One region of the Lactococcus formosensis genome, then DNA from elsewhere that is predicted to be linked to it. Evidence: predicted binding sites of a transcription regulator. Region 1 holds the regulator's gene; the other holds the start of a gene.
The links. The regulator HrcA, encoded in region 1, represses chaperone genes, less so after heat shock. The targets are predictions, from matches to a motif close to TTAGCACTCNNNNNNNNNGAGTGCTAA.

Region 1 (10,479 bases):
TCAATACCAAGTGAAAGTGGAGTTACGTCGAGAAGGACAACGTCTTTAACGTCACCAGTGATGACACCACCTTGGATTGCGGCACCCATAGCAACAACTTCGTCTGGGTTAACAGATTTATTTGGAGTTTTACCTGTTTCTTTTTGAACAAGATCAACAACTGCTGGGATACGAGTTGAACCACCAACAAGAAGAACTTCGTCAATATCAGAAGTTGAAAGGCCAGCATCAGAAAGTGCTTGACGTACAGGTTCGCGTGTTGCTTCAACTAATGAAGCAGTCAATTCGTCAAATTTTGCACGTGTAAGTGTCATTTCCAAGTGAAGTGGACCTGCAGCTCCTGCTGTGATGAAAGGCAATGAGATTTGTGTAGAAGTTACACCTGAAAGGTCTTTTTTCGCTTTTTCAGCTGCATCTTTCAAACGTTGAAGGGCCATTTTATCTTGGGCTAGATCAATACCGTTTTCTTTCTTGAATTCTGCAACCATGTAATCAATGATAGCTTGGTCAAAGTCATCACCACCAAGTTTGTTGTTACCAGCTGTTGATAATACATCAAAGACACCATCACCTAATTCAAGGATTGATACGTCAAATGTACCACCACCAAGGTCAAAGACAAGGATTTTTTCATCTTTATCTTGTTTGTCCATACCGTAAGCAAGAGCTGCTGCTGTTGGTTCGTTAACGATACGTTCTACTTCAAGACCAGCGATTTTACCAGCATCTTTTGTGGCTTGTCGTTGTGCGTCGTTGAAGTAAGCTGGAACAGTGATAACTGCTTTGTCAACTTTTTCACCCAAGTATGCTTCTGCTGTTGCTTTCAAGTTTTGAAGAATCATTGCTGAAATTTCTTGAGGTGTGTATTCTTTCCCACCGGCAGAAACTTTTTCACTTGTACCCATTTTAGATTTGATAGAGATGATTGTATCTGGGTTTGTTACTGCTTGACGTTTTGCGGCATCACCGACTTGAATTTCACCATTTTTAAAAGCGACAACAGATGGTGTTGTACGGTTTCCTTCTGGATTTGGAATAATTTTTGCTTCAGTTCCTTCAAGGACTGCTACTGCTGAGTTTGTTGTACCAAGGTCAATACCAATAATTTTAGACATATGCTTTACCTCTTTTTTTATTTTATTGTTTTTATCTATTCTTATAGTTTAAGGACATTTCGGTCACTTCTTGTTTCTTATTGTGCAACAACGACCATTGCTGGACGAAGGATACGATCATGGATCTGGTAGCCTTTTTGGAAGACTTGAACGACATGATCTGCGGGATGTTCATCATCAGCTGGAACTGTTTGTACAGCCATATGGAAGTTTGGATCAAAGGCACCGTCTGCTTTGACTTCTGTAACGCCTTCTTCTTTAAGTGCGTTAATCAAGCTCTCGCGTGTCATCTCCAAACCTTTTTTAACATCTTCTGTCAACCCTTCAACTGCAAGAGCACGCTCCAAGTTATCCAAGCTTGGCAAAATCTTTTTCGCCAAATCTTGTGAACGGTATTTCAGGATGCTTGTACGTTCTTCGTTGGCACGGCGTTGAATATTTTGGATTTCTGCACTAATGCGGAGAAATTTATTTTCCCATTCTTCAGCCTTTGCTACAGCTGCATCAAGCTCAGAAACTTCTTCTTCGACGATATCTTCAAGTGCTTCTTCAGTAAGCTCTTCGACAACTTCTTCTTCCTGATCTTTTTTCTTCAATTCTTCTTTATTTTCTTCAGCCATATTGTTTCCTTTTCTTTTAAATAATTTCATATATTAACTTATCTCGTAATGGTTACCATCAAGGTAACGGTAGTAGTCCATGAGTTTCATACTTAGGACTTTTGCAAGTAAGTCTAGTGTACTCAAGGTTTTTTGATAATCTTGTTCTACAGGACCAATGACTGTCAGCGTTCCTAAACCACGATATGGAATAACAAACTTTTGACTTATCAACGTCAGGTTGGCAAAATAAGACATATTATCAATGACAACCGAACGCATCTCATCTGTACTTGTTAATTCTCGTATTTCTTGAGCCATACGTGTGTCGTCGCTTAAAATTTTATAAAGCTCAGAAAGATTGTCTGTTGCAAAGTCAAAGACATACTCACGTCCGCTACTTGTCAAATGCTCTGTGAATAAGTCTGCAAAGACGGATTCAAAGAGTTCCAAGACATCGCCTGTTGTTTTAAAGTAACGCTGTACTATCTGCGGGATGTCCGTTCTCAATGCATAATGTACATCGAGAACTTTCTTACCTACTAGGCGTTCTTTAATCAACTTTGTAAAGACTTGCAGGTCATGTTCACTCATGCTTTTTGGAAGTACAAACTGATTTGTCCTAAGTTTACCTGTCGCTAAGGTCATCACTGTCAACATCGAATGATTATCTAAAGTGACAAGTTCAAAGGACTGCAAGACTTGCTCTTTCTGGGGAACATTAAGCACGAAGGAAGTTAAGCCCGTCAATCTTGAGAGAACCTCGCTTGCTCTTTCAAATAAATCAGATAAACGATAAAACTCACCGTCAAAAGATTTCATAATCTGAAAAAGATCATTTTGTGTAAATTCTTCCAGGCGTAATACATTTTCTACAAAGTATTTGTAACCTGAAATACTAGGAACACGTCCACTTGATGTATGTTCTTTTTGAATGAGTCCAAGATTTTCCAATGCTTTCATATCATTTCTGATTGTCGCACTCGAAGCTTTAATCTGTTCTAATAAAGCTTTAGAACCTACAGGTGTATGCTCTTTCGCGTAAAGTGAGACAATCAAATCCAAAATCTGCTGTTGCCGTTCTGTAATCATTTTGTCTCCTTTCTCCACCTTTAGCACTCAACACCCTCAAGTGCTAACAATATTATTATAACCCTTATCTCCTATCTTGTCAAGCAAAAAAACCAAAAATTAGCACTCTTTTTTATAGAGTGCTAATTTTTGATCCTTTTAAATAAATCCCACTTCTTTTGCAATGAAACGAATGCTAAAGAGGCTAACAAGCATGACCGCTAGGGGAAATAATAGTGTTAAATTTTGCTGATGTATGAGATATTGATAACCCCAATCAATGAATACCAGGACAGCTGCTATCTCTAAAACCCACAACCCCACATTGAAAAAGCGAAGTATGAGTAAGATAAGGAGGAACACTAAGAGTATTTCTATTATATTCTGCCATTGGGCTACGGGAGCCAGAGTTTTATTGATAAAACCTGTTACTGTACGGCTTGTATTTTGAAAAACAGTCGTAAAAGTATTGGGTGATGCTAAAAGTCGCTGTGTAGTAATCATCAAAGTGTAGAGAAACAAGGCAATATTAGCATATAAAATCAAGTAAGCTTTATTCAACATTTGTGTGTGACTCCTTTTAAGTCCCTTTATTTTTTACTGGGGTAATAACTTCAAGTATTCTTCGAGGGTAAGGTTATGTTTCGCCATATACTTGGCATTATCCACACCTACATAGCGAAAATGCCAATCCTCATAATCGACACCGGTGGATGATTTTCCACCTTCTGGGAAACGAAGTACAAAACCATATTCGGGCGCGATTTTCTTCACTTGTGCAACTATGTCTTCAGGACTTTGGTTTAAAGCGTCCACTGTCGACATATCCACAGCTAACCCTGTTTGGTGTTCTGAGCTACCCGCGGGCTGTGAATAAGTTTTAACATTAGTTTCAGCTTCTTCACGAGATATGGGTTGCCCAGTGTTATTCACTGATCCTGCAGCTCCAATCATTTCATTTTCCACATAAGTGTTAAAAAGTTGCTCTTGATAAGCTACAGAGCGATACGCTGAAATCAAGTGTTCTGAGGGATCAATAGCTTGCGCTACTGCCAAAAATTTAACAAGAGCATCTGCAATACGTTGATCAACCTGTACACTGCCAACAGTCGTAAGTTCTGGGGAGAGTTCCTCTTTTGGATTTTCCCTATTTACTAGAACCAAATTCCAGTCAGAACGATGAGCTTTAGGTAAATCGGTGGTTTTACTTTCAGCTGTCGAACTTGAAGATGAAGTCTGGCTTGATTCAGCTGTTTGCTTCGTCCCTTGTGGTTTAAGCTTACTCACAGCAAGTACACATAGTCCAATGAGAGCCATGAGAATGATAAAACTTCCAATGACTCTTCCTTTTTTTAGTTTTCTTTTTTTAGTTCTTCTTTGCATGTTCTACAATCTCTGCTCCAAGTTTACGATACTCCATTGACCCGATATCTCCCACTTCAAAATTGCCATTTTCAAAAGTAAGATGTGTCACGGAACCATTATCCAAATTATGGGGGCGTTCTTTATCTGGTTGAAGCATCTTGATATAGCTTGCGATAGTCATACCATGACTGACTATGACGATATTCTTAGCTCCTGCAGCTTCTGCTTCAGTGGCCATATCAGAAAAGCCATTCATGATGCGGCCAGAGAGCTCTTCCCATGTCTCTGCCCATCCAGCTGTATCTACTTCATAGATTGCACGCGCCAGTTCTTCATCTGAAGGAAATTTCCCTGACTCTTGCATACCTTTTTCAGCAAATATAATAGGAAGAACGCCATCAAAAAGTTCTCCATCATAGCCCCCATCAAAAGAACCAAAGCACCATTCCCGAATACGTTTATCCATCTTATAAGGAATATCCTTATTCTCAGAGTATTCCAAGATAAAGCCCATCGTTTGTATCGTTCTCCCAGAGTCAGAAGAATATGCACGATCAAACTTCAAACCTTTGGATTTGAAACCCAGTCCCAACTCCATAGCGCCGCGCTCACCTTCTGCAGTGAGGGGCGTATCCGACCAACCTTGGGCTCTACCGATTGTATTAAACATTGTTTTTCCGTGTCTTACCAAATAAATCTCAACCATGAACTCACCTTGTCTTCTATTATATATATCCTTAATTATACTTTATTTCAAAGCAATTGAACAGAGAAAAAAACCTCTTCCTACGGAAGAGATTTTCTATCTATGTAGTATCCTTAGCTAAATTTTTTAATCTTCTCTTGAATCTCACGTGCTGAGTCTTTCAGCTTATCAGCTTCTTCTTTGCTGATACTCTCGATAAATCCTGGGTAAGCTTGTGCTCCATCACGCCCAACAAGTGCTGGCGTTGACAAATACGCATCCAATTCAGCATCGTAGTGTGAGCAGACTACAGCTGCTTTAGCATCAGATAAAATGAGATTCATCAGACTCACTGAAGCTGCAGCAATAGCGAAGTTCGTATAGCCTTTTCCTTCATAAACAATGAAGCCGCCATGACGTGCTGAATTTTCAATTTTTTCAAGGTCAAAATTGTTTGTTGCTGCAGTTTTTTCAAAGGGTACACCGCCAATGTTTACTGTTGACCATGCTGCAAACTGTGAATCCCCATGCTGACCGAGCATATAACCATTCACACTTCTCGCATCTACGCCAGCTTCTTCAGCAATATAGCGGTGCAAACGTGCAGAATCCAGATATGTTCCTGTTCCAAAAACTTGGTTTTTTGGTAAGTTAAGAGCTTGTGAATAAAGCTGTGCAATCACGTCGTTAGGGTTGGTTACGATTAAGAAAACACCATTAAAGCCTGAAGCATTGATTTCATCTGCAACTGCTTTAACCATGGGTGTATTAATTTTCAACTCTTGGAAACGATCTTGAGCATCGAGAGCTTTGATGTGACCCAAGGCAGAAATAACGACTTCTGCATCAGAAAGATCTGGATAATCACCGACTGTAATCTTAGTATGACTGTTGAGTAGACTAGCTGCATCAAGCATATCAAAAGCTTCAGCTTTAGACTTGGCAGTATTTTTATCAATAAGGACTAATTCATCAACATAGCCTGCTTGAACAATCATTTGAGCGATCATTGCTCCGACATTCCCTAACCCAATTATACCTACTTTACGCATCTGAATCTCCTTTAAATTATAGAGGGTTCTCCTCATTGTTTGTTTCATTGTATCAAAAAAAATCCCTTTTTTCAGAGATTTTTTCTTTTACTTACCCAAGAACTGTTTTAGCCAACTTGCTTTTTTTAAGATTCCTAAAAGTAATACAGATGTTGCAACTCCTGTTACTACACCTCCCGTCCCAGCTGCATGCACAGCTATAGTATGTTTACGCTCTTCGGCCTCTTTATCAGCATTTGCTGCTGAATTAGTAGAAAAATACTGTGGTGTCCATGAAACATTAGTTTCTATCCCTGTGTGCGGAAGGCGAAGAACTTCCTCTTGAGCAGAAGTTTTAACTACTGTATCTCTAGCCTCTGTCGTGGCAGTTTCTGTTTCCACCTTTTTATCATGGCTATTTGTTTTCCGATTATTTGTATCCTGAGATTTTGCTGAAGTCTCTTCTGTTTCTGGTGTTGGGAGTGACACTGTAGGAAGGCTAATATCCGGCTGCTCTGGTATTATTGGTGGTGCTGTAGGGATAATAGGAACGGGTTCGCCCACAGTTACCAAGGGAAGAGTATTGTCTGGCTTAATTGGCACTGTCGGCGTAATAGCAACAGGCTCGCCTATCGTTACTGGCGGAAGCGTGATATCTGGTTTTTCTGGCACAAGCGGAGGCATCGTTGGCGTAATGGGCTGTGGATTTTCAGGCGTTGTTGGTACTACATCTGTATTTGATCCTTCAGTTATAGAACTCCCAATATTATTATCCTGCAGCATCTGAGATTGCACACGTGCCACTGAAGCAGAATATACTTTACTCGGATTAGGAATGATGATTTGCCCTAATAATATCATGGTTGCTAAGAGCATGCAATATCTTTTCTTTCTCATTATCTTTTCCTCCTCTCTCATTATTTTTGTTAAACACCCTTTTCAAACTCCTGCTGATTTGCAATCGCTTTTTGCGCTCGAAGGGTGCTTGGTTCAGCAAGCAAGCTCTGCTCCACACGAGCATTTTTTATCTCTAACTCCAACAGCTTAACTGCTTCATATAAAGTTCGAGCATCCTCTACACTTAAAGCTTCAATAATATACCCCAAGCTCTTGGCGTTCAGATACTTTTCAGGAACATCAGTACTTGTTAATGTCTCACATGCTAACGCCTCTTTTAAGCTTTCAATCAATAATTGCCTTTTTTCATTGTATTTAGGGAAAAGTTGCTTAACTAAAGCTTTTCGACCGATAGGAAGAGTATTACTTCCGAATATTTTTTTAAAAATATCATTTAAGAAAATCCCAAGTGCACACAATGCAAAGCTTAGCATGAATGTGATTAAAAACGTCTCTAAAACCGAACGTCCTAACTGTTCATGCCCCTGTACAAATGAGAAATCATTTATAATATAAAAAGCCAAGATAAGGACAGGGAAGCTAAAAGACAATAATGCCGAGCGATGATTAATTTTGTTCTGAATTTCTTGATGAAATTCAATGTTTATAACTTCAAGCTGATGGAGCTTTTCTTCGATTGTTTCGATTGTTTCCATCAATTCTTGACAATGATCCAGCGCCACACTCTCCTCCTTTCCCATAGTTCCCTTTCTCTCTGTCATTAGATTTCCAAAACATTCCAATTTTCTATCTCGTGTAACCTTTTGTACACCAAAAAGTAAAAAAAGACTTATTGTTTACATTTTAACATTTTAATTTGCTGTTTTTTGTTACATTTATGTTAAATAAACAAAAAAAACATCCAAAGGATGTTTTTTGATTTATTAATTATGTTTCGATACATTCAATCGGTTAATCGCACGATGAAGCGCAACTTCTGCACGTTTAGCTTCATCAGTCCTATGGGCTGCTTTAGCTTCTTCAAGCTCTTTTTCAGCTCGAAGTTTTGCACGTTCCGCACGTGGAACATCGATATCACGATTACGCTCAGCAGAATCTGCAATCACTGTAATCATGCTATCTTTTACTTCGATGATACCGCCATTGACAGCAATATAATCAACGTGCTTCACATCATCAGGACGGCGCACTTTAAGTTCACTAATTTGTAAACCAGCAATTGTAGAAATCATGTTGGGTAAAATCCCCATGTCCCCACCAATCGTATGCGCAAGAATGTAGGTTGCATGGTGATCATAAATAACACCCGCGGGAGTGATGACTTGAATAGCCATGACATTTTCACTCATTTCAGCAACCTCCTATCTTAGTAACCCATTTTTTTAGCTTTTTCGAGAACGTCTTCGATTGGCCCTACACCACGGAAAGCATCTTCTGGGATTGAATCGTATTTACCATCAAGAATCGCTTTGAAATCTTCAACAGTTTTTTCGATTGGTACATATGATCCAGGTACACCAGTAAATGTTTCAGCAACGTTAAAGTTTTGTGAGAGGAAGAATTGGATACGACGTGCGCGATTAACCAATACTTTTTCATCATCAGATAATTCATCCATACCAAGGATAGCAATGATATCTTGTAATTCTTTATAACGTTGGAGCACACGTTGTACCTCCATAGCTACTGCATAGTGTTCTTCACCAACAATTTCAGGTGTAAGAGCACGAGATGAAGAAGCCAATGGGTCAACGGCTGGATAGATACCCATTTGTGTCAAACGACGTTCCAAGTTTGTTGTTGCATCCAAGTGAGCGAAGGCTGTTGCTGGCGCAGGGTCAGTATAGTCATCGGCTGGGACATAAATCGCTTGGATAGATGTTACAGAACCTTGTTTTGTAGAAGTGATACGTTCTTGAAGTTGACCCATTTCAGTTGCCAATGTAGGTTGGTAACCAACAGCTGATGGCATACGTCCTAAGAGGGCAGATACTTCTGAACCAGCTTGGGTGAAACGGAAGATATTATCAATGAAAAGCAAAACGTCTTGTTTTTCCACATCACGGAAGTATTCAGCAATTGTCAAACCAGTAAGAGCAACACGCATACGTGCTCCAGGTGGTTCATTCATTTGACCAAAGACCATGGCTGTTTTTTCAATAACGCCTGATTCTTTCATTTCCCAATAAAGGTCATTACCTTCACGTGTACGTTCCCCAACACCAGTAAATACTGAAATACCACCGTGTTCTTGGGCAATGTTGTGAATCAATTCTTGGATAAGGACGGTTTTACCAACTCCGGCACCACCGAACAATCCAATCTTACCACCTTTAAGGTATGGAGCAAGCAAGTCAATGACTTTAATCCCTGTAACGAGGATTTCATTTGCTGTTGAAAGTTCATCAAAAGATGGGGCTTTTTTATGGATCGGGCTACGTTCTGCATTTTCAGCAAATGCTTCGCCTCCATCAATAGCATCTCCAAGTACATTGAAGACACGTCCAAGTGTTTCTTGACCTACAGGAACGCTGATAGCTTTACCTGTATCGAGAACTTCAAGTCCACGTGTCAAGCCATCAGTTGATTCCATAGCGATAGTACGTACAGCACCATCACCAAGTTCCAAAGCAACTTCAAGGACGATTTTAGTTTTAACGCCGTCTACATCTTTGTAAACGATAAGTGCGTTATTAATCTCAGGAAGAGTCGCGCCTGACGCAAATTCAACGTCGACAACGGGCCCAATGACCTGAGTAATTTTACCAGAACTCAATGTTTTTCCTCCTAGTTTATTTTTCTGTCTTTAATTCTTTAAGAAAGGTTACCGTGTGTTTAAAGCGCTGAAGCTCCTGCAACAATTTCTGTAATTTCTTGTGTAATTGCTGCTTGACGCGCACGGTTATATTGTATTGTCAGATCGTTAATCACTGTCTTAGCATTATCTGTAGCTGTACGCATTGCCGACATACCTGCAGCATGTTCAGCTGTTTTAGCGTCAACAATCGCACCGTAAATCATGCTTTCGGCATACTGAGGTAAAAGCTGATCTAAAATAGCTTCACGGCTTGGTTCCAGTTCGAAACTCACCAATGATACTGGTGTTTCTTCTTCTGGTTCCTCTGATTCATCAAAAGTAATCGGAAGCATTTTTTGCATGCGAGCTTCACTTGTCAATGAATTGATATGGTGATTGTAGCAAACATAGAGCTGATCAAATTCTTCATTTTGATAGCGAGATACAGCCTGACGTACAATTTCACGAACTTCTTCAAAACTTGGTTGGTCAGTCAAACCACGTAATTCATAAGATAATTCTACATTACGTGAGCGGAAAAAATCAGCTCCTGTTCCACCTAGGGCAAGAATACAATATTCATCTGGCCCTTGGTGTTTTTCACGTAATTTATTCATGACTGACTTCAAGATATTGGAGTTGTAACCTCCCACAAGGCCACGATCCGAAGTGATAACTAAATATCCTGTTTTCTTAACTGGACGTTTTGTCATCATTGGATTTTTAGAGGGGCCACGGTCTGCAGCAACCAAGTCGGTTGTCACTTGACGCACCTTATCTGCATAAACCTGATAAGTTTTCGCAATCTTTTCTGATTTTTGCAATTTCGCTGCGGATACCATTTGCATGGCACCAGTGATATGACTTGTTTTTTCTGTTGAAGCAATTTTTGATTTAATTTCGCTAAGTGAAGCGCCCATAATGAACCTCCTTATTTAACGTAATTTGTAGTTTTCTT
Region 2 (10,479 bases), 150 kb from region 1:
CGGGGTAAAAAGCCATAAAAAATATGAGGTTGTGGGACTAAACCGGAAGCGATAAGAGCTGTTATTCCAGCTGAAGCCCCTGGCAGAGCAATCACATCGATATTTCGCTTAATAGCTTCCACAACTAAATCATGACCTGGATCAGAGATTGAAGGCATACCCGCATCAGAGACCTGTGCTAGCGATTTCCCTGACATCAAAAAATCTAAAAGCTTCGGAATTTTATCAAAGGAGTTGTGCTCATGAAAAGACTCCTGCGCCACCTTAATTTCAAAATGATTAAGTAATTTTTGAGTGTTGCGTGTATCCTCACTTGCTACCAAATCCACATTCTGCAACGTTTCCAAAGCCCGTAAAGTCATATCTTGCATATTACCAATGGGCGTTGGCACTAGGTAAAGCTTGCCTGCACTTTTTTCACCTTTAAAACTTCGTTGTATATTTATCATCTGTACAAAAGCTCCAAACAGTCTAAGCAGTTTTCACCATCTTGCAATCGTTCTGCATAGTGCAAATGGCACACATGAAAACCCTCATTAAAAATTTGAATCAGGTTTGGATTAGGCTCATCCTTTGATTTTGAGCTGGCTTTTTCTTCTTTTTTCTCAATATGCGCCAAGCGTTCTCGTAATTTTTCATTTTCCATACGAATTGTCGCATTTTCCTTTAAAGATTCATCCAATGCATCGCGTACTGTGGAAATTTGGCCTAATGTATAAGCCAAACTTTCCTCCAACAGCCCAAGTTGCACATAAATCTCATTTTTATCAATCATCATTTCCCCCATAACTTACCTCTACGTCAATCCTTCTCAAAGATTTACCTCTGAAACATCGAACTCTTTTATAGTATGATCTAAGCGAAGTTTAACTTTGTTATTCAAAATATTAAGCCCAATGACTTTCCCCTCACCCTCTGAAGTCGTAATGTATTCACCAAAATCAGGAAAATTTTTACGCGCTTCTCGGTAAAATTCATCTTCATAGGACAAGCAACACATTAAACGCCCGCAGAGTCCATTCAATTTGCTCTGCTTCAGAGAGAGCGACTGATTTTTTGCCATCTTAATAGAAACGTTAGGAAATTCGTAAATAAATTCTGAACAACAAAGCGGACGTCCACAAGGACCAACACCACCATACATTTTTGCAGCATCACGCGCCCCGATCTGACGAAGCTCAATACGCGTACGGAAAGTCGCTGCTAATTCTTTAAGTAAAGCTCGAAAATCCACTCTATTTTCCGACGTAAAGGACACAAAAAGTTGACTCTGGTTTAAATTATATGCTGCATTTGTAACCTTCATATCGATTCCACAATCTGCAACAATCTGGCGAATCTTCGTGCAGGCTTGTTGCGAAAGTTGTTCTGTCGTATGAATCAACTCTTCATCTACTTCTGTTACTGCACGAACAATCTCTCCAGATGTATCGATATTTTTATCTTGTGGGAGCTGTTTCATTACCCGGCCATAAGTCTTGCCCTTTTCATTTTGAATAATGACTGGAGTTCTGGGTGCAAATGCTTCATGACCACTTACAAAGGTATTTTGTTCTCCATGTGTAAACTCTACTTCGTAAATCATATTATCTTCTTCCTATTTCAGCACTATATATTCCAAACAAGATCCAAAGCGCACATTACTTTTCCACATTTTTTCTGCCCAAAAGGTTTTTTGAACCCAATCCGGCATCTTTTCTTGATTAAAAAGTTCCAAGAGCAGGGAAAAGACCAAACTTTGTTTCTCCTTATCCTCAATATTTTCACTCACACTTGTCAGATAAAGAAAAGCTTCTCGTCGATCCGTCTTAACTAATTTCAGTAATTGTTGCAGTTTCTTTAATGTGTCATTAAACCAAGTTGACCCACCTAACTCTTGGGCTTCTTCTGCCGAGCTGCAAACCCGACTCAGTAATTCTGCTTGTGTTTTTAAAATGCCATTTTTTTCCAATATTTCTTGCATATAGGCGCTATTTTTCGGAAAACTAAAAACTTGTGTCCGTGATTTGATTGTGGGCAACATTAAACTTTCATTTTCTGTGAGTAAAAAAACATGTGTTGCATTATCAGGTTCTTCAATGGATTTAAGTAGAGCATTTGCCGCATTGCTGTGCATTTTTTCAGCTTCCGTGATAATGACCACCTTCTGAGCGCCTTCAAATCCAGACTGACTAAAAACTTCCGACAAATCCCGAATTTGTCCTGTTTTTATAGTTTGACCTTCCGGACGAATAATGTGTAAATCGCTAAATTCATCCCTAGCAACTAAACGACAGTGACGACAGTTCTCACAAGGTAAATTGTCCTGTAAATTTTCACAAAAAATAGCCTGACTTAGCCAAATAGCCATATCCAAACTACCAAATCCCCCACTAAAGAGATAAGCATGGCTCAGTTTATTCACACGTAAAATATGCTTAAAGCGTTCAAAAAGTGCTGGTTGAATATCTGCAATTTTCATGAAAACTCCTTAAGTTTGAAATTTTATTACAAACAAAATTTCTTTTTGATGACTGTTAACGTTTCTGCAACAACTTTGTCAAGTTCTTGACTGGCATCAATCGTGACAAAGCGCTCAGGCTCATTCTTAACAATTTCTAAGTAACCTTGTCTGACTTTACGATGCATCTCAGCACGTTCGAGATCAAGTCTATTGACTTCATCTGCTCTATTTTTCATAATTCGTTCAAGTGCAACATCTGTATCAATATCGAAATATAATGTCAAATCCGGTTTAAGACCATCTGTTGCAAATTCATTAAGCCAGTTTACAGGTTCAACACCAAGTTCACGTCCGTAACCTTGATAAGCAACCGATGAATCAATAAAACGATCAACAATTACCATTTTGCCTGCAGCCAGTGCTGGAAGCATTTTTGTTTGCATGTGTAGGCGGCGTGCCGCAGCAAACAGCATCAGCTCTGTCTTACTGTCAATTTCTGTATTTTCTGTACTTAAAATTATATTTCGAATCTCTTCTGCCACACGTACACCTCCAGGTTCACGTGTCGGAAGGACTTTATAAGACGATTTTTCTAGTTCGGGAAGAATATTTTGTAAAACGGTTGTTTTACCGGCCCCATCTGGCCCTTCCAAACTAATTAATATTCCATTCATATCTTATATTATAGCAAAAATAAAAAGAAAAAATATGGGAAAAATGTTCTTTTATAAATATTGTTTACTATATAAGTTTCTTATTTTACAAATGATTTCACTTTTGTAAAAATTCTATATTATGGAAGGCTTTACCTTGCTATACTACTGTAATAATTGTATAATGAGAAAAGCAATTAATATTATATACATCTAAGCGAAAGGATTATCATGAAAAAAATTCTTGTTGTTGACGACGAAAAACCAATTTCAGATATTGTAAAATTTAATCTCGTCAAAGAAGGGTATGAAGTAGTCACTGCTTTTGATGGTGAAGAAGCTCTTGAACTCTTTGAATCAGAAAAACCCGATCTTATCTATCTTGATTTGATGTTACCAAAAATTGATGGTCTTGAAGTTACACGTCAAATCCGTAAAACTTCCGAAGTCCCTATTTTGATGGTTTCTGCCAAAGACACAGAGTTTGATAAAGTTATCGGCCTCGAACTTGGTGCAGATGATTACATCACAAAACCATTTTCAAACCGTGAACTACTTGCTCGTATTAAATCAAACCTACGCCGCATGACAAATGTTCCTGTTGAACAACCAAAAGATTCTAAAAAAGAATTGGTGATTGGTAATTTACGTATCAACCCAACACATTATGCTGCATACAAAAATGAAACACAACTTGACTTAACACATCGCGAATTTGAATTACTCTACTATCTTGCACAACATCTCGGTGAAGTTATCACACGCGAAACATTACTTGAAACAGTTTGGGGCTACGATTACTTTGGTGATGTTCGTACTGTTGACGTAACTGTTCGACGTCTTCGCGAAAAAGTTGAAGATACTCCAAGCCGCCCTCAATACGTATCTACACGTCGTGGCGTTGGATATTATATGAGCGAACCTCATGAATAATTTTTTTAATTCAATAGTACTTAAAGGAGTAGTGATTCATCTACTTCTTTTTGGCATTTTTGAGTTAGCAAATAGTACGTATTTTTTAACTCATACTACTGCACTCTTGCAGTTTTTCATTTTTTATCTGGTCACTTTAAGTCTTCTTATCTGGTATCTCAGTCGTTTGGCTCAATCCGCAGATAAGATATCTCATCAGGTAGATAATTTTTTGCATGATAATTATGAAAACCGCCAAGTTTCTAAGGAAACTAATGAACTCTCTGTGGCTTATAATAAATTGTTATTACTGGGGCAAGAAATTGAGGATCGACAAGAACATTTAGAAAATCAGCGTAACCAACTGGAGAGTATTTTAACCTATCTTGCAGATGGTGTGATCACTACAGACCGACACGGGAAAATTAATCTCGCTAATCACGCTGCCCTGGCCCTTCTTGATCAATCAAGTGAGGTAATTATTGGTGAAGACTTAGTTGATATTTTAAAAATCTCCGATAAATATTCTTTTCATGAGTTACTGCAAAAAGAGCCTGAATTAACAATTAATACTGTCAATTGTGAAGGTGCAGCTGTTACCCTCCGCGTAAACTTTATGCTCTTCCGTAGCGAGTCAGGTTATATTTCTGGGATTATTGCTGTTCTACATGATACAACAGAACAAGAAAAAACAGAAAGAGATCGCCGCCTTTTTGTTTCCAATGTCTCGCATGAGTTACGCACACCACTAACTTCTGTCAAGGCCTATTTAGAAGCTCTAAATGATGGGGCACTCGCTGATCCCGAAATTGCCAGTAATTTTGTAGATGTTTCACTTAACGAAACAGATCGAATGATTCGGATGATTGGGGAACTTTTGGAACTCTCTCGTATGGACCAAGATAAAGTTAAGCTTCATACTGAAATTATTAACTACGTTGACTTTATAAACTATGTCCTTGATCGTTTTGATCAAATTATCGAAAAAAATTACACTAACTTTAAAATTATTCGACAAATGCCTCCACAAGAAATTTGGCTTGAAATAGATACTGATAAGCTTTCACAAGTCATTGACAACATCATCAATAATGCTTTTAAGTATTCCCCAAAAGGAGGCATAATCACCGTAAGCGTTTGGTGTGAAAACAACAAAGTATTTACTTCTATTGCGGATCAAGGCATGGGTATTCCAAAACCTGCTTTAGCCAAAGTTTTCGATCGTTTTTATCGTGTTGATAATGCCTCTAGAAATAGTCAAATCGGTGGTACGGGCTTAGGTTTATCTATTGCTTATGATATTATGAAACTCCACAAAGGCGACATACAAGTCACTTCTGATGGTAAAACTGGTTCAACTTTTACCCTGTCTTTCCCTTACAGTGATGAAATTAATCAAGAAAATAACGACTGGGAGGATTTTGCTGAATGAGCACTGAATCAGCATTTAAATATTCAATTTTAGCATCAGGAAGTACCGGAAATTCTTTTTACTTAGAAACGCCAGAAAAGAAAATTCTTGTGGATGCTGGGCTCTCTGGAAAGAAAATCGAGAGTCTATTAGCAGAGATTGACCGGGATATTAAAGATATCGATGCACTTTTAATCACACATGAACACAGCGACCATATCAAAGGAATAGGTGTTCTTGCCCGTAAACATGGCATTCAACTTTACGCCAATGAATTAACATGGCAAGAACTAGATAGCAAAAACTCACTAGGAAAAATTGCGAATGACCAAAAGCATATCTTTGAGATGGGTAAAACCAAGACTTTTGGCGATATCGATGTCGAAAGTTTTGGTGTGAGCCATGATGCTATCGCGCCCCAATTTTATCGCTTTATGAAGGATAATAAATCCTTCGTATTACTTACCGATACAGGGTATGTAAGTGATCGCATGCGCGGCACAATCGAAAATGCTGACGGCTATCTTATGGAAAGCAATCATGATATTGAGATTCTCCGCATGGGGGGGTACCCTTGGAAAACAAAACAACGTATTCTTAGTGATCAAGGTCATTTATCTAACGAAGATGGTGCCGAAGCTGCTTTTAATGTTTTAGGAAATAAAACAAAGCGCATCTTCCTCGGTTACCTTAGTCTGAATAACAATATTCAAGAACTTGCACATATGACAATGGATGGATTCTTAGCTCAACATGACGTTGATACTAAACGCGACGTCCACATCATTGATACTAGCCATGAGCATGCAAGTAAACTCTATGATATTTAGACCGTATTTACAGCAAAAAAAAGACACAAACTCGTGTCTTTTTTTATTATTACATCATGCCACCCATCATTGATGGATCCATTGCTGGAGCTGCTGGTGCAGCTGGTTCTGGTTTATCAGCAACTACTGCTTCAGTCGTTAAGATGAGTCCCGCTACTGAGGCCGCATTTTGGAGAGCTGAACGTGTTACTTTAGCTGGATCTACAATACCTGTTTCAATCATTTCAACCCACTCACCAGTTGCAGCATTGAAGCCAATACCTTTTTCTGCTGATTTGAGTTTATCAATAATGATTGAACCTTCGTAACCTGCATTTGCAGCAATCTGGCGTACTGGTTCTTCAAGTGCACGTCGTACAATTGTGATACCTGTTTGCACATCGCCTTCTTCTTCAAGACTGTCAAGGGCAGAGATAACTGTAACAAGTGCTGTACCACCACCAGCAACAATACCTTCCTCAACGGCGGCACGTGTTGCATTAAGTGCGTCTTCAATCAAAAGTTTTTGAGCTTTAAGTTCAGTTTCTGTAGCGGCACCGACTTTAATTACAGCGACTCCACCAGAAAGTTTAGCTAAACGTTCTTGAAGTTTTTCACGATCAAATTCTGAAGTGGTTTGTTCAACTTGAGCTTTGATTGTTGCTACACGTGTAGCAATGGCATCTGCTGAACCAGCACCTTCAACGATTGTTGTATGTTCTTTATCAACAGTTACTTTATTGGCTTGACCAAGCGCATCTAGGCTTGCATCTTTAAGCTCTAAACCAAGTTCTTCAGTAATAACTGTTCCGCCTGTGAGGATTGCTAAGTCTTCAAGTTGTGCCTTACGGCGATCGCCAAATCCTGGAGCCTTAACAGCTACGACATTGAAAGTACCACGGATTTTGTTCAACACAAGGGTAGGCAATGCTTCACCATCAACGTCATCCGCCACAATAAGCAATGGACGATTTGTTTTCAAGATTTGTTCAAGTAATGGTAAAATTTCTTGGATATTTGAAATCTTCTTATCTGTGATCAAGATGTATGGGTTATCAAGGTTGGCAACCATTTTTTCATTATCTGTTACCATATATTGTGATAAGTAGCCACGGTCAAACTGCATACCTTCTACGACTTCAAGTTCAGTTTGCATACCTTTTGATTCTTCAATAGTAATAACACCATCGTTACCAACTTTTTCCATGGCATTTGAGATATACTCTCCGACCTTTTCTGAACGAGAAGATACAGAGGCAACTTGTGCAATCGCTTCTTTACCAGATACTGGAATAGACAATTCCTTGAGCGCTTTAACTGCAGTTTCAGTTGCCAACTCAATACCACGGCGAATGCCTACTGGATTAGCTCCGGCAGTTACGTTCTTCAATCCTTCACGAACAATCGCTTGGGTTAAAACTGTAGCTGTTGTAGTTCCATCACCCGCGACATCATTAGTTTTTGAAGCAACTTCACTGACTAATTTTGCACCCATGTTTTCAAAGTGATCTTCTAATTCAATTTCTTTTGCGATAGTTACACCATCATTCGTGATAAGTGGGCTACCGTAAGATTTTTCCAGAACAACATTGCGACCTTTAGGGCCAAGTGTTGTCTTTACTGTATCTGCTAAAATATCAATACCACGAACCATTGCTGAACGAGCATCTGATGAAAATTTAATATCTTTTGCCATTTTTTATTATCTCCTATCTTTATTTTCCTTAAACAATCGCAAGAATATCAGATTCTTTGATAATCAAGAAATCTTCGCCTTCAAATTTCACATTTGTACCAGCAAACTTTTCAAAGAGAACTGCATCACCAACTTGTACTGTTGGCGCAATAACTGTACCGTGAGGAGTTGTTTTACCTGGGCCTACTGCCACAACTTCTGCAACTTGTGGTTTCTCTTGTGCTGCTGAGGCCAAGACGATCCCACCTAAAGATTTTTCTTCTTCCTCTTTTATACGCAATACAACGCGATCCGCTAAGGGTTTCAACATGTTATTCCTCCATTTTATGTTATTTTAGCACTCTTTAAGTAGGAGTGCTAATTTATATATCTTATTTTACCGCGAAGGTCAAGATTAGTCAAGAAAAAAACTTATTTTTTTATTTTTAAATCGTTCTCTTATGTAACCTAAGCTTCTTCAAGGCCCAGTCGTAATGTGAAGCTAAAGAGGACTGAAAATACTGAGACAAGGATGTTGTCCCAGTCCAAGAGTAAAATTCTTTCGTATAAAGCTCTTTATCTGAAAATTGCTGCAACAACTGAATAGTTCTTACGTGGCTTGCCTCAAGCTTTTCTCTAATTTCTTCATAAGAAGTTGATTGATGTTTCTTCCAGATTTCTTGATTCATTGTCGCATAGTTTTTCCAAGTATAAGGCGCAGGTAAAAAGCTTTGTGTGTTTCCTGCAACATTACTTTTTACAAAATTTTGTAAAAGTACTTGCCACTCATAAAGATGGGCAAACACATCACGGATATTCTTATCTCGCCCCCAATGCGCCTCTTTCCCCTTCTCTTGTCCAAACGCAAAAGATGCCATTTGTGCTTCTAAAGGCAATGTGTCGATTAAATGAAACATCTTACGCCAGTTTTCTTCTGAAAATGAGACTAGCTCTTCTTTTGTTTTTGCCTTTGCCATTTTACTCCTCCACGATGTTCTGTTTTCATCCTATCAAAAGAAAACGCTTTTTTCAATTTAAAATGGTAATTCGTCCTCTTTTAAGTCAATGTCATTGTTTTCTATAGAATCTTGTCGCATGGCAATGGTTGCACGACTCTCTAAAAGATCAAAATTTTTCACCAGTACCTCTGTCACATAACGTTTTTGTTCATGTTTATCTACATAACTTCTGGTACGTATCTCCCCTTCCACGGCAAGTAAGGCTCCTTTTTTAGCATACGATGTACAGTGTTCCGCTAGCTTCTCCCAAAAGACCAAAGAGATAAAGTCTGTATCTTTTTCCCCGGAAGCATTTTTATAACGTCTTTTGACAGCAAGATTTATCCTCAAGAGACTTTTTCCACTGGATGTTTTATTGAGCTCTGGGTCCGCAACGAGTCGACCAACAAGTAACATTTTATTCATTTTAGCACCTCCTTATTTTTTGTACGAAAAAAGACCTCAATTTTCACTAAGATCTTTGTTATTTTATATTTAATCTTGCCACATACTTGCTGCATCAAAAGCTAATCCAGCTTCTAAATTTGCATTCAACTCAATAATTCCACGGACTTGCGGTGCATTTGGCAAGTCAAGTTCACGTGCTGAACAGAGCATACCGTAAGAAGGGACTCCACGCAATGCACCTGGCCATATTAAAGTTCCTGAAGGCATCATTGCACCTGGCAATGCTGCTACTGTTTTCATGCCAACAACAGCATTAGGCGCACCACAAACGATTTGAACAGGCGCATCTAACCCTACTTCTACTTGGCACACATGCAAATGATCGCTGTCTGCGTGATCTTCCATTGTCAGAATCTCAGCAACTACAAATTTAGGTTGACCATCATATGTAAGCTGTTCGTCAAAACCAGCAGCTTTAAGTTTTACATTAAGTTCCGCTACTTGACGCTCAGATAAATTATTTTGTCCTTGTGTCAAATCTGACCAGTCTTTTTTGATATCAAAAATGTTCCAGCCCACTGTTTGCCCTGTATCTTCACGGAAAATACGCGCAACATCTGCCTTACGTTCGTAAGTTACTTCTGCACCCTCATTATTTGCTACAATTATCATGAGAACATCACCAACATTTTTATTATACGTTGCAATCATTTTATTTATCTACACCCTTCAAAAATTCACTAACTTCTTCTTTAGTTTTACGCAGTTTATTGACTAAGCGTCCTGTTTCTTTACCATTCTCAAGTGTTACAAAGCTAGGAATTCCCATGATTCCCCATTCAATAGCTAAGTCCATGAATTCATCACGATCAACTTCTACAAAATCAAAATCTGAAAATTCAACTTCTAATTCTGGCATTTTTGGCTTGATAAAAGTACAGTCTGGGCACCAACCTGCAGTGAAAAACAGGACATGTTTACCTTCTGATTTTACAATTTCAGCCAGTTCCTCATAATTTTTTGGAATAATCATAAATACTCCTCTCCTAATTCTGTAATTTCTAAGGTTTCTCCATCAATTTCAAAATTGATGTTGTGGTTTTCTCCAAAAATCACGCCACCTTTATAAATAGCTCCGCGATCAGCATCCTCAAAGATCCATACTGTTTG

Region 2: the regulator HrcA is predicted to act here: its motif matches at 8,259-8,285, upstream of groES (co-chaperone GroES).

The regions. Positions count from the first base shown of each region.
Region 1 covers NZ_CP141721.1:285,456-295,934, forward strand. Annotated here, with positions in the region: gene dnaK (molecular chaperone DnaK) at 1-1,115, opposite strand, end outside; gene grpE (nucleotide exchange factor GrpE) at 1,193-1,765, opposite strand; gene hrcA (heat-inducible transcriptional repressor HrcA) at 1,769-2,806, opposite strand; gene VNN39_RS01430 (hypothetical protein) at 2,945-3,349, opposite strand; gene VNN39_RS01435 (M15 family metallopeptidase) at 3,383-4,168, opposite strand; gene VNN39_RS01440 (histidine phosphatase family protein) at 4,152-4,856, opposite strand; gene VNN39_RS01445 (lactate/malate family dehydrogenase) at 4,970-5,887, opposite strand; gene VNN39_RS01450 (hypothetical protein) at 5,975-6,763, opposite strand; gene VNN39_RS01455 (hypothetical protein) at 6,793-7,464, opposite strand; gene VNN39_RS01460 (F0F1 ATP synthase subunit epsilon) at 7,648-8,073, opposite strand; gene atpD (F0F1 ATP synthase subunit beta) at 8,091-9,500, opposite strand; gene VNN39_RS01470 (F0F1 ATP synthase subunit gamma) at 9,560-10,441, opposite strand; gene atpA (F0F1 ATP synthase subunit alpha) at 10,453-10,479, opposite strand, start outside.
Region 2 covers NZ_CP141721.1:433,613-444,091, forward strand. Annotated here, with positions in the region: gene rsmI (16S rRNA (cytidine(1402)-2'-O)-methyltransferase) at 1-449, opposite strand, end outside; gene VNN39_RS02105 (DNA replication initiation control protein YabA) at 446-787, opposite strand; gene ricT (PSP1 domain-containing protein) at 812-1,585, opposite strand; gene VNN39_RS02115 (DNA polymerase III subunit delta') at 1,598-2,461, opposite strand; gene tmk (dTMP kinase) at 2,488-3,117, opposite strand; gene yycF (response regulator YycF) at 3,328-4,029, shown strand; gene VNN39_RS02130 (ATP-binding protein) at 4,022-5,440, shown strand; gene VNN39_RS02135 (MBL fold metallo-hydrolase) at 5,437-6,249, shown strand; gene groL (chaperonin GroEL) at 6,299-7,924, opposite strand; gene groES (co-chaperone GroES) at 7,953-8,234, opposite strand; gene VNN39_RS02150 (ClbS/DfsB family four-helix bundle protein) at 8,350-8,880, opposite strand; gene VNN39_RS02155 (single-stranded DNA-binding protein) at 8,938-9,327, opposite strand; gene ytpR (YtpR family tRNA-binding protein) at 9,397-10,020, opposite strand; gene VNN39_RS02165 (thioredoxin family protein) at 10,022-10,342, opposite strand; gene VNN39_RS02170 (hypothetical protein) at 10,339-10,479, opposite strand, start outside.